Regions from separate parts of the Exiguobacterium sp. S22-S28 genome, predicted to be linked through region 2. Evidence: riboswitches for the same ligand, from Rfam matches in the RefSeq annotation. Region 2 holds a riboswitch; the other holds the start of a gene.
The links. A riboswitch is a leader RNA that binds a small molecule or an ion and turns the genes downstream of it on or off. The one in region 2 is predicted to bind lysine.
Positions count from the first base shown of each region.

Region 1: another riboswitch for lysine. It lies ahead of ACHA8N_RS04555 (amino acid permease); the one in region 2 lies ahead of ACHA8N_RS05000 (aspartate kinase).

Region 1 is NZ_JBHFFC010000014.1:263,690-268,742, forward strand. Features, by position in the region: gene ACHA8N_RS04550 (solute:sodium symporter family transporter) at 1-1,263, opposite strand, end outside; gene ACHA8N_RS04555 (amino acid permease) at 1,414-2,892, opposite strand; lysine riboswitch at 3,020-3,204, opposite strand; gene ACHA8N_RS04560 (MarR family winged helix-turn-helix transcriptional regulator) at 3,379-3,828, shown strand; gene ACHA8N_RS04565 (diguanylate cyclase) at 4,035-5,053, shown strand, end outside.
Region 2 is NZ_JBHFFC010000018.1:40,810-46,757, forward strand. Features, by position in the region: gene ACHA8N_RS04980 (alanyl-tRNA editing protein) at 1-990, shown strand, start outside; gene ACHA8N_RS04985 (GNAT family N-acetyltransferase) at 987-1,415, shown strand; gene ACHA8N_RS04990 (argininosuccinate synthase) at 1,535-2,740, shown strand; gene argH (argininosuccinate lyase) at 2,737-4,110, shown strand; lysine riboswitch at 4,178-4,355, shown strand; gene ACHA8N_RS05000 (aspartate kinase) at 4,469-5,668, shown strand; gene ACHA8N_RS05005 (aspartate-semialdehyde dehydrogenase) at 5,681-5,948, shown strand, end outside.

The sequences.
Region 1 (5,053 bases), on a different contig from region 2:
TGGAATGTTAAAGAACCCTGTAAATTGACGAATCAACGTCCACAATCCATCCGGTGCGTACATGAGGAAAGGCGCAACGATGAACGAAATCAACGCCACAACGGTTCCGAATATCTTACTGACCCGGATCAACTGTTTTTCCGAGGCGTCTTTGGCAAATACCGGTTGATAAATATCGAGAACGAATAACGTCGCAATGCTGTTGAGCAACGAATTAAACGAACTGAACACAGCACCTAGCAACACTGCCAGGAAAAAGCCCATCAAGGAGACCGGCAGGAGTTCCGTGATCAGTTTCGGATAGGACAAATCACCGCTCGCTAAGCTGCCACCGTATAAGTGAAACGCGATAATCCCGGGAATTAACATGAACACTGGCACCAACAACTTTAAAAAGCCGGTCATCAATACGCCTTTTTGTCCTTCTTTTAAATCCTTTGCACCGAGCACCCGTTGAATGACATATTGATTCAACGACCAATAAAATAAGTTTGCGAACAAAATTCCGGTGAAAATGGAGAAAAAGGGTACCGCATCATCCGATGAGCCGATGGCATTTAACTTTTCCGGATGGACGGTTGCAATTTGTTTCATCCCTGCGAGCATATTGCCGTCCCCTAAAGCAAAGAATCCAAGAATCGGCACTAAAAATCCGATGATGACTAATCCGATACCGTTTAATGTATCCGATACAGCGACAGCCCGTAATCCACCGAAGATGGCGTAAATGGCTCCGATGATGCCGACAATCCAAATTACAATCCAGAGCGACTCCGTGTACCCAAGTCCAAACAAAGCCGGTACGTCAAACAATTGTAAGACGGCAATCCCTCCGGAATACAGCATCGAAGGAATCGTGACACACATATAGCCGAGTAAAAACAGCAAGACCGTCATACGCCGTACGGTCTCATCGTAACGTTGACTCAAAAATTCCGGTAACGTCGAGATCCCCATCCCGAGAAACTTCGGAAGTAAATAAATCGCCATGATGATGGCTGCAAAGCCGGCCGTCACTTCCCACGCCATACTCGACATGTTGCCTACGAACGACTGTCCATTCAAGCCGATTAACTGCTCTGCCGATAAATTCGTCAACAGCAAAGAGCCGGCAATGAATACGCCGCTCAATCCGCGCCCCGCCAAAAAATATTCGTCAATCCCTTCCGTTTTTCCCCGCGTCATCCGGTAAGAGACGTAAGCGACAAGTGCCATAAAAAAGGCTGCCGATCCCAGCGTCAAAATTAAATCATATGTATTCATTGTTTTCTCCCCTTCTCCCCTTTTTGACCCAAACAATTGTTTATATGATTCCTTTTTATTACTTCTTCAAAACAATATTTCAGAATTATTTTAAGGAGATTGATTTTTTTGCACAAAAAAAGTCATCCCTTTAAAAAGGATGACCGTTGATTATGGACGCGGATGTTCCGGGAACTCCATTTCTGAATAAGGAACAACCGATGTCCGGTTTTTAAATTTATGACCTAACCAGAAGGCAAGGAACAACGGAATACCGACATACGTTGCAGCGATTCCGACCCAATCAATTTGATCCGCTAGGAACGCAGCATAGTTTTGACCAACGATGACAAGGAAACAAAGTCCGAAGGCAAAGAGCGGTCCAAACGGGAAAGCTGGCGCAACGTACGGCAAGTCGCTCAACGAATGGCCTTGCGCAAGGAACCCTTTGCGGAACCGGTAATGGCTGATCGCGATACCGAGCCACGCAATGAAACCGGTCATACCGGATGCATTCAACAGCCACAGATACACTTGACCACCGAACATCGATGTCAGGAAACAGAGTGCGCCGATGGCTCCGGTTGCGAGCAAGGCATTACGTGGTACACCGTTTTTTGAGACTTTGGCAAACATTTTTGGTGCGTCGCCTTGACGTGCCAGTGTGTACAGCATCCGTGTCGAGGCATACATCCCCGAGTTTCCGGCTGATAAGACGGACGTCAAGATGACAGCGTTCATTAATGCTGCTGAGAACGCGAGTCCGGCTTTTTCAAAGACAAGTGTAAACGGGCTGACGGCTACATCCGTAATATCATTCGACACTAAGTTCGGACTCGTATACGGAATCAACATCCCGATGACAAAAATCGCGAAGACGTAAAACAACAGGATCCGCCAGAAAACTTGTTTGACGGCTTTCGGAACGTTCTTTTTCGGATCTTCCGATTCTCCCGCCGCGATTCCGACGAGTTCGGTTCCTTGGAAGCTGAAGCCGGCGACGAGGATAATTCCGATCACAGCCGGAATACCACCGACGAACGGTGCATCACCTAACGCAAAGTTTTTAAAGCCGACCGGTGCTTCCGATGTGAAGACACCAAAAATCATTGCAACACCGACAATCAAGAAAATGATGACGGTAACGACTTTGATCATCGCAAACCAATATTCTGCTTCTCCGAAACCTTTAACGGAGAAGAAATTTAAACCAATCATCAACAACAAGAAAATAGCACTGAAATAGAAACCAGGTACGTCCGGGAACCAGTACGTCATGACGATTTGTGCTGCAACAAGCTCGACGGCAATCGTGACAGCCCAGTTGTACCAGTAGTTCCAACCTAAGGCAAAACCAAACGATGGATCAACGAATTTCGCACCGTACGTCGAGAATGAACCGGCGACCGGCATATAGGCTGCCATCTCACCAAGACTCGTCATTAAAAAGTACACCATCAGTCCGACGACGGCATAGGATAATAAGGCACCGCCCGGACCGGCAGCTGCAACGGATGCACCGGATGCAATAAACAAACCGGTTCCGATGGCGCCACCAATCGCAATCATTGACATATGACGGGCTTGTAAGCCGCGTTTTAATCCTTCTTCTGTTGAATCCAGTTTTCTTTTGGGTTGTAAAGTATTCATCTCATTCGCTTCTCTCTTCTTAAATTTTTTGAGAGGACACTTTTTGAAAAAACAAAAAGCGCCCTCACCTTCCAGAAGGAAGATGAGAACGCAACATAGTAAAAAGGATGCGCCCCATTCTACCGTCGTGAAAGATAGCTCCCCACAAGTCATACCCGACTTGTGACAGTATTAGACCTGTTCGATCTAATCCCAATCGATCATCTTCAAAGCGATGACTGATTTCGGCAATTCTTCCTTTTCAATCACCTCATCTGCCGCTTGACGACATCCGTGACTGTACTCATAAGAACTGCAACCTCCATCCCACTGGTTGAGTGAGAACTAATTAAATTGATTATAATTTCTTGATTACCTCGTCATGTTACACAAAACGTCTTTAAATTGTCAATTCTTTTTTTGAAATAGCCCCTATACATAGTAAAATTCCGTATTTTTTAGTACACTAAACAATAGAAGTTAACTGAAAGAAAGGATGTTGCTTGAATGCCACAAGAACGTGATCAACTGACCTACCGATTAGAGGAACAAATGCGTGTCATTCTCCGGACATTGCGTCGTGAACTGAACCGATTATTTGAAGGAACCGCGACAAGAAGTGAGTTTTTCATTTTACGCAGTCTGTCCGAAAATGGCCCCCAGCGTCCGACTCTACTCGCAGAACAGTTTGAGCTTGCGACAAGTCAGGTGACGGCTTTGACCGATCGCTTATACAAAGCAGGATTCGTTACCCGGACCCGTTCAACAGACGATCGACGATCGATTGTTTTAGCGTTGACGGATCAAGGCGAGACCGCTTTCCGCGAACTCGAAATCGTTCGCCGGAAGTATCTGCAAGAACGATTCGGTACATTGACGGAAGAAGAGCTGAACATCATGGTTCATGTGTTCGATAAGATTCTTTTAACCATGGATGAAGAGACAGTTTCTTCCTAAAAAAAGCTTTTTAAAAAATAATGGATTTATTTTTTGGCAAAGTTCACTTGACTGTGAATTTCGCCTTTTTTTATTGCTTTTTCGACAGGCTAAACATTTTTCCATTTCTTGCCGTTATTAAGAGGAGTAGATTACATAGTGCATATGATTACATAGCGTATATTAGAAACGTTGCTAAGAGGAGCTGGGAGGATTTGTTGTCCATCATGAATAATTTCATCATTAACTTTTGTCTATTGTTTACAACGATCACTCTCTTATTCCTACCTTTTCGGAATCAGCCAAGGATCACCCCTAAAACACATTTGAAGACTCGCTTGATTTTAGGTGGCATAGCCGGACTCATTTCAGTCCTTCTCATGTTCAACAGCATTCAAATCGATGTCGCCCGCATCGACTTACGGATTATTCCGGTTGCTATCGCCATGATGTTCGGTGGATTGCCGAGTGCTATCATCACCGGTCTGATGATCATCGGAACCCGCTTTTTGTTAACGCCTGCCGATCAGTTGGAAGGAGTCATCGTCTCGACGGTCGTCATCGGATTGTTCATCGGAACGATCGGCATCGTCCGGCGTTACGTCCGCATGACGTTTTGGAACTTCGAGTTAATGATCGGTATTGGTATCTTTTACTCTCTGCCGGCCATTTATCTTTTAACGAATAGTTGGTCGACGTTCTTTAAAATATCGGTCGCGTATATCTTTTTTAATCTGTTGGCAGGTTATGTGACCTATCAGCTGTTGGCGGAACTTCGACGTCATTTCGAAAATATCCAATACCAGCAAAAATTGGCGATGACGGATGCACTGACTGGTCTTGCCAACCGCCGTCGTCTTGATGATTCCTTGTCTCTTGTCGGTTCTGCTGAAGATGGTTATTCACTGATCTTGATTGACATCGACTTCTTCAAACACGTAAATGATACATACGGTCATGATGCCGGGGATGATGTCTTACGACAGCTCGGTACGACTCTCGCCTCGCTTGTCCGACCGGATGATTTAGTCGGCAGATATGGCGGCGAAGAATTTTTAATCATCTTACCGGATACCTCAGCTGAAGAAACGAAAAAAATAGCGGAACTTGCTCGAATGACAGTTGCTCGAAACCTGTTCCCGACCACAAGTGTTCCTGAACTTCAAATCACGATTTCGCTCGGAATTGCCCATTCCAGCGATTCTTATACTTCTCTAGAGGCCTTGCAGCAAGCCGATAAGGCGCT
Region 2 (5,948 bases):
TTGGATGTCCAGATTAAAGAGGGATACGTTTGGCATCGTCTGGCAAGTCCACTCCTTGAAACCGAAGTGCAAGGTGAAGTCGATGATGACATTCGAACGGATCATGCGGCGCAGCATACGGCGCAACATGTCATTTCCGCAATTCTTCAAGACGAATTCCAAATCAAGACGGTCAGTTTCCGGACCGGCACGGAAGAATCGACTCTTGATCTCGATCTCGATACCTGGGACGACACACTTCAAAATCGTCTGGAAGAACGGTTACGGATGGTGATTCAAGCTAAACTGCCGATCACGGCAACAGAGTATACAGAAGAAGCGGCACTCCAGTTACCCTTACGAAAAACACCACAGGTCACAGGCGAAATTCGAGTCGTTCAGATCGGAGAACTGGATTATAGTGCTTGTGGAGGGACGCATCTTGCCTCGACATCGGAACTGGAACTGATTTTATTCACGGGACTGGAAAAGGTGCGGGGAAATATCCGCTTAGCGTATGTGGCAAAAGATCGGGCGTTCCGATTACTGACGACCGAACGGCGTGCCTTAGCAGAGGCGGCACGGACGTTGTCCGCTAAAAAAGACCAAGTTCATCTTGTTGTGGATGAATTGAAGCAGGAGCAAGTACGTCTGAATCGTCAAATTGGACAGACTGAAGATATGCATGTCAAAACGGTCTTAAAACAAATCCTGACTACGGACGAATCGATTCTCACCGTGCGACATGACCAGGAGGACATCCGCTTTTCAGAAAAGCTGGTGAAAGCCTTGGCAGAAGCAGGGCGGACAGGATTCGTTTGGAACGAGACAGCTAAAAAATTATTCATGTGCAGTTCCGGTTCCATTCATCTCGGACAATTTGCCAAAACACATTTAAAACAGTTTAATGGACGTGGTGGTGGAAGTGAAAACAATGCTCAGGCATTATTCCAGACCCACGAAGAGGCACAAGCTTATATCGAAGCAGTAAAGGAGGAATTACATACATGACAGTAATTCAAGTGAAAACAGCAGAGCAGCAACAAGCGGTTCGAATGATCCGTGAACGGGTTTTTGTCGAGGAACAAGGCGTTCCTCGTAATTTGGAATATGATGCTCATGATGAAACAGCGATTCATTTGCTCGTACTCGATGAGCAGAATCGTCCCGTCGCAACAGGGCGGACCCGCCCGTATGACGAGCAACGGATGAAGGTCGAACGCGTCGCGACACTTGCTGCGACAAGAGGAAAAGGGTATGGCGGCGAGCTGATGCAGGCGATGGAACGGATTGCCCGCCGTGAAGGTCGGATGATTTTAACACTCGGTGCCCAGGTGCAGGCGATTCCTTTTTATCAAGGGCTTGGTTATGCGATTGTTTCCGATGAATTTGATGATGCCGGCATCCCGCACCGGACGATGGAGAAAAAAATTTAACGCTGTTTTTTAAGAAATCCTGAAAAAAGGGTTTCTTTTTTTGAAAGTCTATGTATATATATAATTCATAGTGAATTTTTATACAGACAGATACAGTCGAATTCAAGGAGGAAATAAGAATGACAAAACAAAAATTGATTTTAGCGTATTCCGGTGGACTCGATACTTCAGTTGCCATCAAATGGTTGAGCAAGGATTATGATGTCGTCGCGTTATGCATGGATGTCGGCGAAGGAAAAGATTTATCGGTCATAAAAGAGAAAGCCTTACTCGTCGGTGCGATTGAATCCATCGTTCTTGATGTCAAAGAAGAATTTGCTAATGAATTTGTTTTGCCAGCCCTTCAATATGGTGCTCATTATGAAGGGGCCTATCCTTTGATTTCCGCCCTATCCCGTCCGTTGATTGCTGAAAAGCTGGTCGAAGTGGCTCATGCCCACGGCGCCACAGCAGTCGCCCACGGCTGTACCGGAAAAGGTAACGACCAAGTCCGGTTTGAAGTTTCGGTCGCAGCACTCGATCCGTCACTCGAAGTCATTGCGCCTGTTCGTGAATGGAAATGGTCACGGGAAGAAGAAATCGCCTATGCGAAAGAAAACGATGTGCCGATTCCAATCAATCTCGACAGCCCGTATTCAATTGACATGAACTTATGGGGACGCAGCAATGAATGTGGAGTCCTTGAAAATCCATGGACAGAGCCGCCGCAAGATGCTTATGCCTTGACGGTCGCACCGGAAGACGCACCGGATCAAGCAGAAGAAGTCATCATCGGCTTTGAAGCGGGCGTGCCGGTTTCGATTAACGGAACAGCGCATCCGCTGGCGAAACTGATTACAGAACTGAATATCATCGCTGGCGCACATGGTGTCGGACGGATTGATCACGTCGAGAACCGTTTGGTCGGGATCAAGTCACGTGAAGTCTATGAATGCCCGGGCGCAACGGTCTTACTCAAAGCGCATGCAGCACTCGAAACAATCACGTTGACAAAAGACGTTGCTCACTTTAAACCGATTCTCAGCAAACAATATGCAGAAACCATTTACAACGGATTATTCCATGCACCACTTACAAAAGGACTTAAAGCCTTCTTGACGGCAACGCAACAGGATGTGACCGGTGAAGTCCGTGTCAAACTGTATAAAGGGAACGCGATCGTCACAGGACGTCAATCGACAGTTTCGTTGTATGACGAGAAACTCGCGACTTACACAAAAGAAGATGCCTTTGATCACGAAGCAGCGAAAGGATTCATCAAACTGCATGGTCTTGCGATTGCGACACATGCCAGCGTCCATCGTCAGGAAGGCGTGAAAAAATGACGAAACTATGGGGCGGACGGTTTACGGAAAGTGCTTCCGCTCAAGCGGAGGCCTTCGGCGCATCGATCTCATTTGATCAAAAATTGGCGGCTGTCGATTTACAAGGCAGCCTGGCCCATGCACAGATGTTGTACGAACAAGGGATTCTCGAGGAAACGGAATGGCAACAAATCGAAGCCGGACTTAATCATTTACAAACGACGATTGACCAGCATGTCTATTCACTTGCTGATGAGGATATCCATATGAACCTCGAGCGGTTATTGACGGAACAGATTGGTCCTGTCGCCGGTAAGCTGCATACAGCGCGCAGTCGAAACGATCAGGTCGCAACTGATCTTCATCTCTGGATGGAGCAGCATGTTTTAGAACTCCTGTCGAGTCTTCGCAATCTGCAATCCGTCATCACGGAACAAGCGGAGCAACATGTAGAGACGGTCATGCCCGGCTATACCCATCTGCAACGTGCCCAACCGATCTCGCTCGCGCATCACTTGCTGGCTTACTTTTGGATGTTTGAGCGTGATGCCGAGCGACTGACGGATAACTTGAAGCGGGTCCGGATGTCACCACTTGGTGCCGGTGCACTCGCCGGAACGACTTTCCCGATCAATCGGTTCAAGTCAGCCGAGTTGCTTGGGTTTGCACACGTCTATCCCAACAGTTTGGACGCCGTCTCGGACCGGGACTTCGTCATTGAATACCTTGGGATCGCGTCGACGGTCATGATGCACCTGTCACGGTTCTGTGAAGAAATCATCATCTGGGCGTCGCAAGAATTTTCGTTCATTGAGCTGTCCGATGCGTTTTCGACGGGATCAAGCATGATGCCGCAGAAAAAGAATCCGGACTTCGCGGAATTGATTCGCGGAAAGACAGGACGGGTATATGGAAACTTGATGGGGTTCTTGACGACGATGAAAGCATTACCACTCGCTTACAATAAAGATATGCAAGAAGATAAGGAAGGCGTCTTTGATACGGCTGATACGGTTTTACAGTCGGTTCAGATTTTTACCGGGATGCTCGAATCCGCTACGTTTAAGACAGAAGCGCTCAAGAAGGCGACAATGCAAGACTTCTCGAATGCAACGGAACTGGCCGATTACCTTGTCACAAAAGGCATTCCTTTCCGGGAAGCGCATGAAATCGTCGGCAAAGCCGTCCTGCATTGTGTCCAAATCGGCTGTTTCTTGAAGGATTTGACACTTGAGACGTATCAGACATTCCATCCGGTCATTACGGAAGATGTCTATCCATTGCTCGATCCGGTTCAAGCCGTCGCACGACGGGGCAGTTACGGCGGGACAGGTTTTAACGCTGTTCGCGAACAACTGACCCAAGCGAAGCAGATCCTTCAAAAATCATAAAAAATCAAAAAAGTTTGGCAAATCACTGGATTTAACAAAAAATGTTTGCTATAACTGTAACTAACAACCGACAGATAGAGGCGCGGATGACATCAGTAGCAACACTTACAAAGGCAAGCATGCCAAGTGATGTGAAAGGGGAAATCCGCCGAAGTGAACAAGAAAATGCTTTTTCTTGGTTGCTGGTACAACGGTTAAGATCCGTTGTACTGCCGAAACCCACGTTTCGGAGCGCTATCTTACGTAAAAGAACGAGTGACACTGTCATCGTTTGTCCGATCGTGATAACGACGGGCCGTAGGAACGCTCCTACCGGCCCGTCGTTTTTTTCTGTTTCGGGACAAAAGGAGATAGGATTGTGACAACTGTACTTAAATTTGGTGGTAGTTCGGTTGCGACTGTCGAACAGATTCAGTCTATTGCGAATTATTTGAAGAATCGGACGGATCAAGGCGAAAAATTAGTCGTCGTCGTGTCGGCGATGGGGAAAATGACAGACTCCTTGATTGCGCAAGCTCAAGCAATCACGGATCGACCGGAACGGCGCGAACTCGATCGTCTGCTTGCAATCGGTGAAGAACAGACGATTTCGTTGCTCAGCATCGCCTTGAACTCACTCGGGACAAAGGCCTTGTCTCAGACGGGCGCACAAGCAGGCATCAGTACGATGGGACTCCACACGAAAAGTAAAATCAAACAAATTGACGGTGAATTACTCCGGAAAAAACTGGAGACCTACGATGTCATCATCGTCGCTGGTTTCCAAGGGGTCAATGAACTGGGGGATGTTACGACACTGGGGCGCGGCGGATCGGATACGACAGCCGTCGCACTGGCAGCCGTTCTCGATAAACGGTGTGAAATCTATACGGACGTTGACGGCGTTTATACGGCTGATCCACGGATTCATGCAGCAGCACAGCCGATTCCGCACATTTCATACGATGAGATGATGGAAATGAGTGCTCTCGGATCAAAAGTCATGGAGATGCGGAGTGTCGAGTTAGGTAAAAAATACGGTGTACACATCTTTGTTGGGAAAACACTTGAATCGGAAAGAGGGACTTGGATCATGGAGGCAACGGAAACGATGGAACAAAAAGCGGTCACAAGTGTCAGTGTGACAAAAAACGTCATGACGGTATCGATCAAACACGTACCACAGACAAACTCAGCGGTCGCAGATATCTTTGAATTGTTATCAGGACGTCACGTCAACATCGATATGATCAGTCAGACGACGTTTGACAGTGACATTTTCCTCTCGTTCTCTTGTCCGCTCGACGAAGAAGAGTTTTTGGAAGAAGCCCTGCAGGATATCATCAATCGTTTCCCGACCGTCAAAGTCGACCGTCATAACCAACATGCCAAGTTATCGGTCGTTGGAATCGGAATGCGTGACGCAACAGGCGTCGCTTCGAAATTATTTGCGACATTCCGGGCGGAAAACATCACGTTTTATCAAGTCACGACGTCAGAAATCAGCATCTCGTATACGATTGCGCAAGGCGACATCGAACGGACCGTCGCAGCAATCGCCAATGCGTTTGACCTGTAAGGAGGAAACCATATGTATCATGTAGCAGTCATTGGAGCAACAGGCGCCGTTGGACAAAAAATGTTGCAAGTCTTGGCGGAACTCGACTTTCCGGTTCGTCAAATTTCAGCTTACGCTTCAGCTCGTTCTGCCGGAAAAACCGTTCAGTTCAAAGGACAAGACGTCACGATTCAAGCATTATCGGAGCAAATCACAGAAGACGGCATCGATGTCGCACTGTTCGCAGCAGGCGGAACGATCAGTGAACAGTATGCCCCATTACTCGCTGCAGCAGGAACAC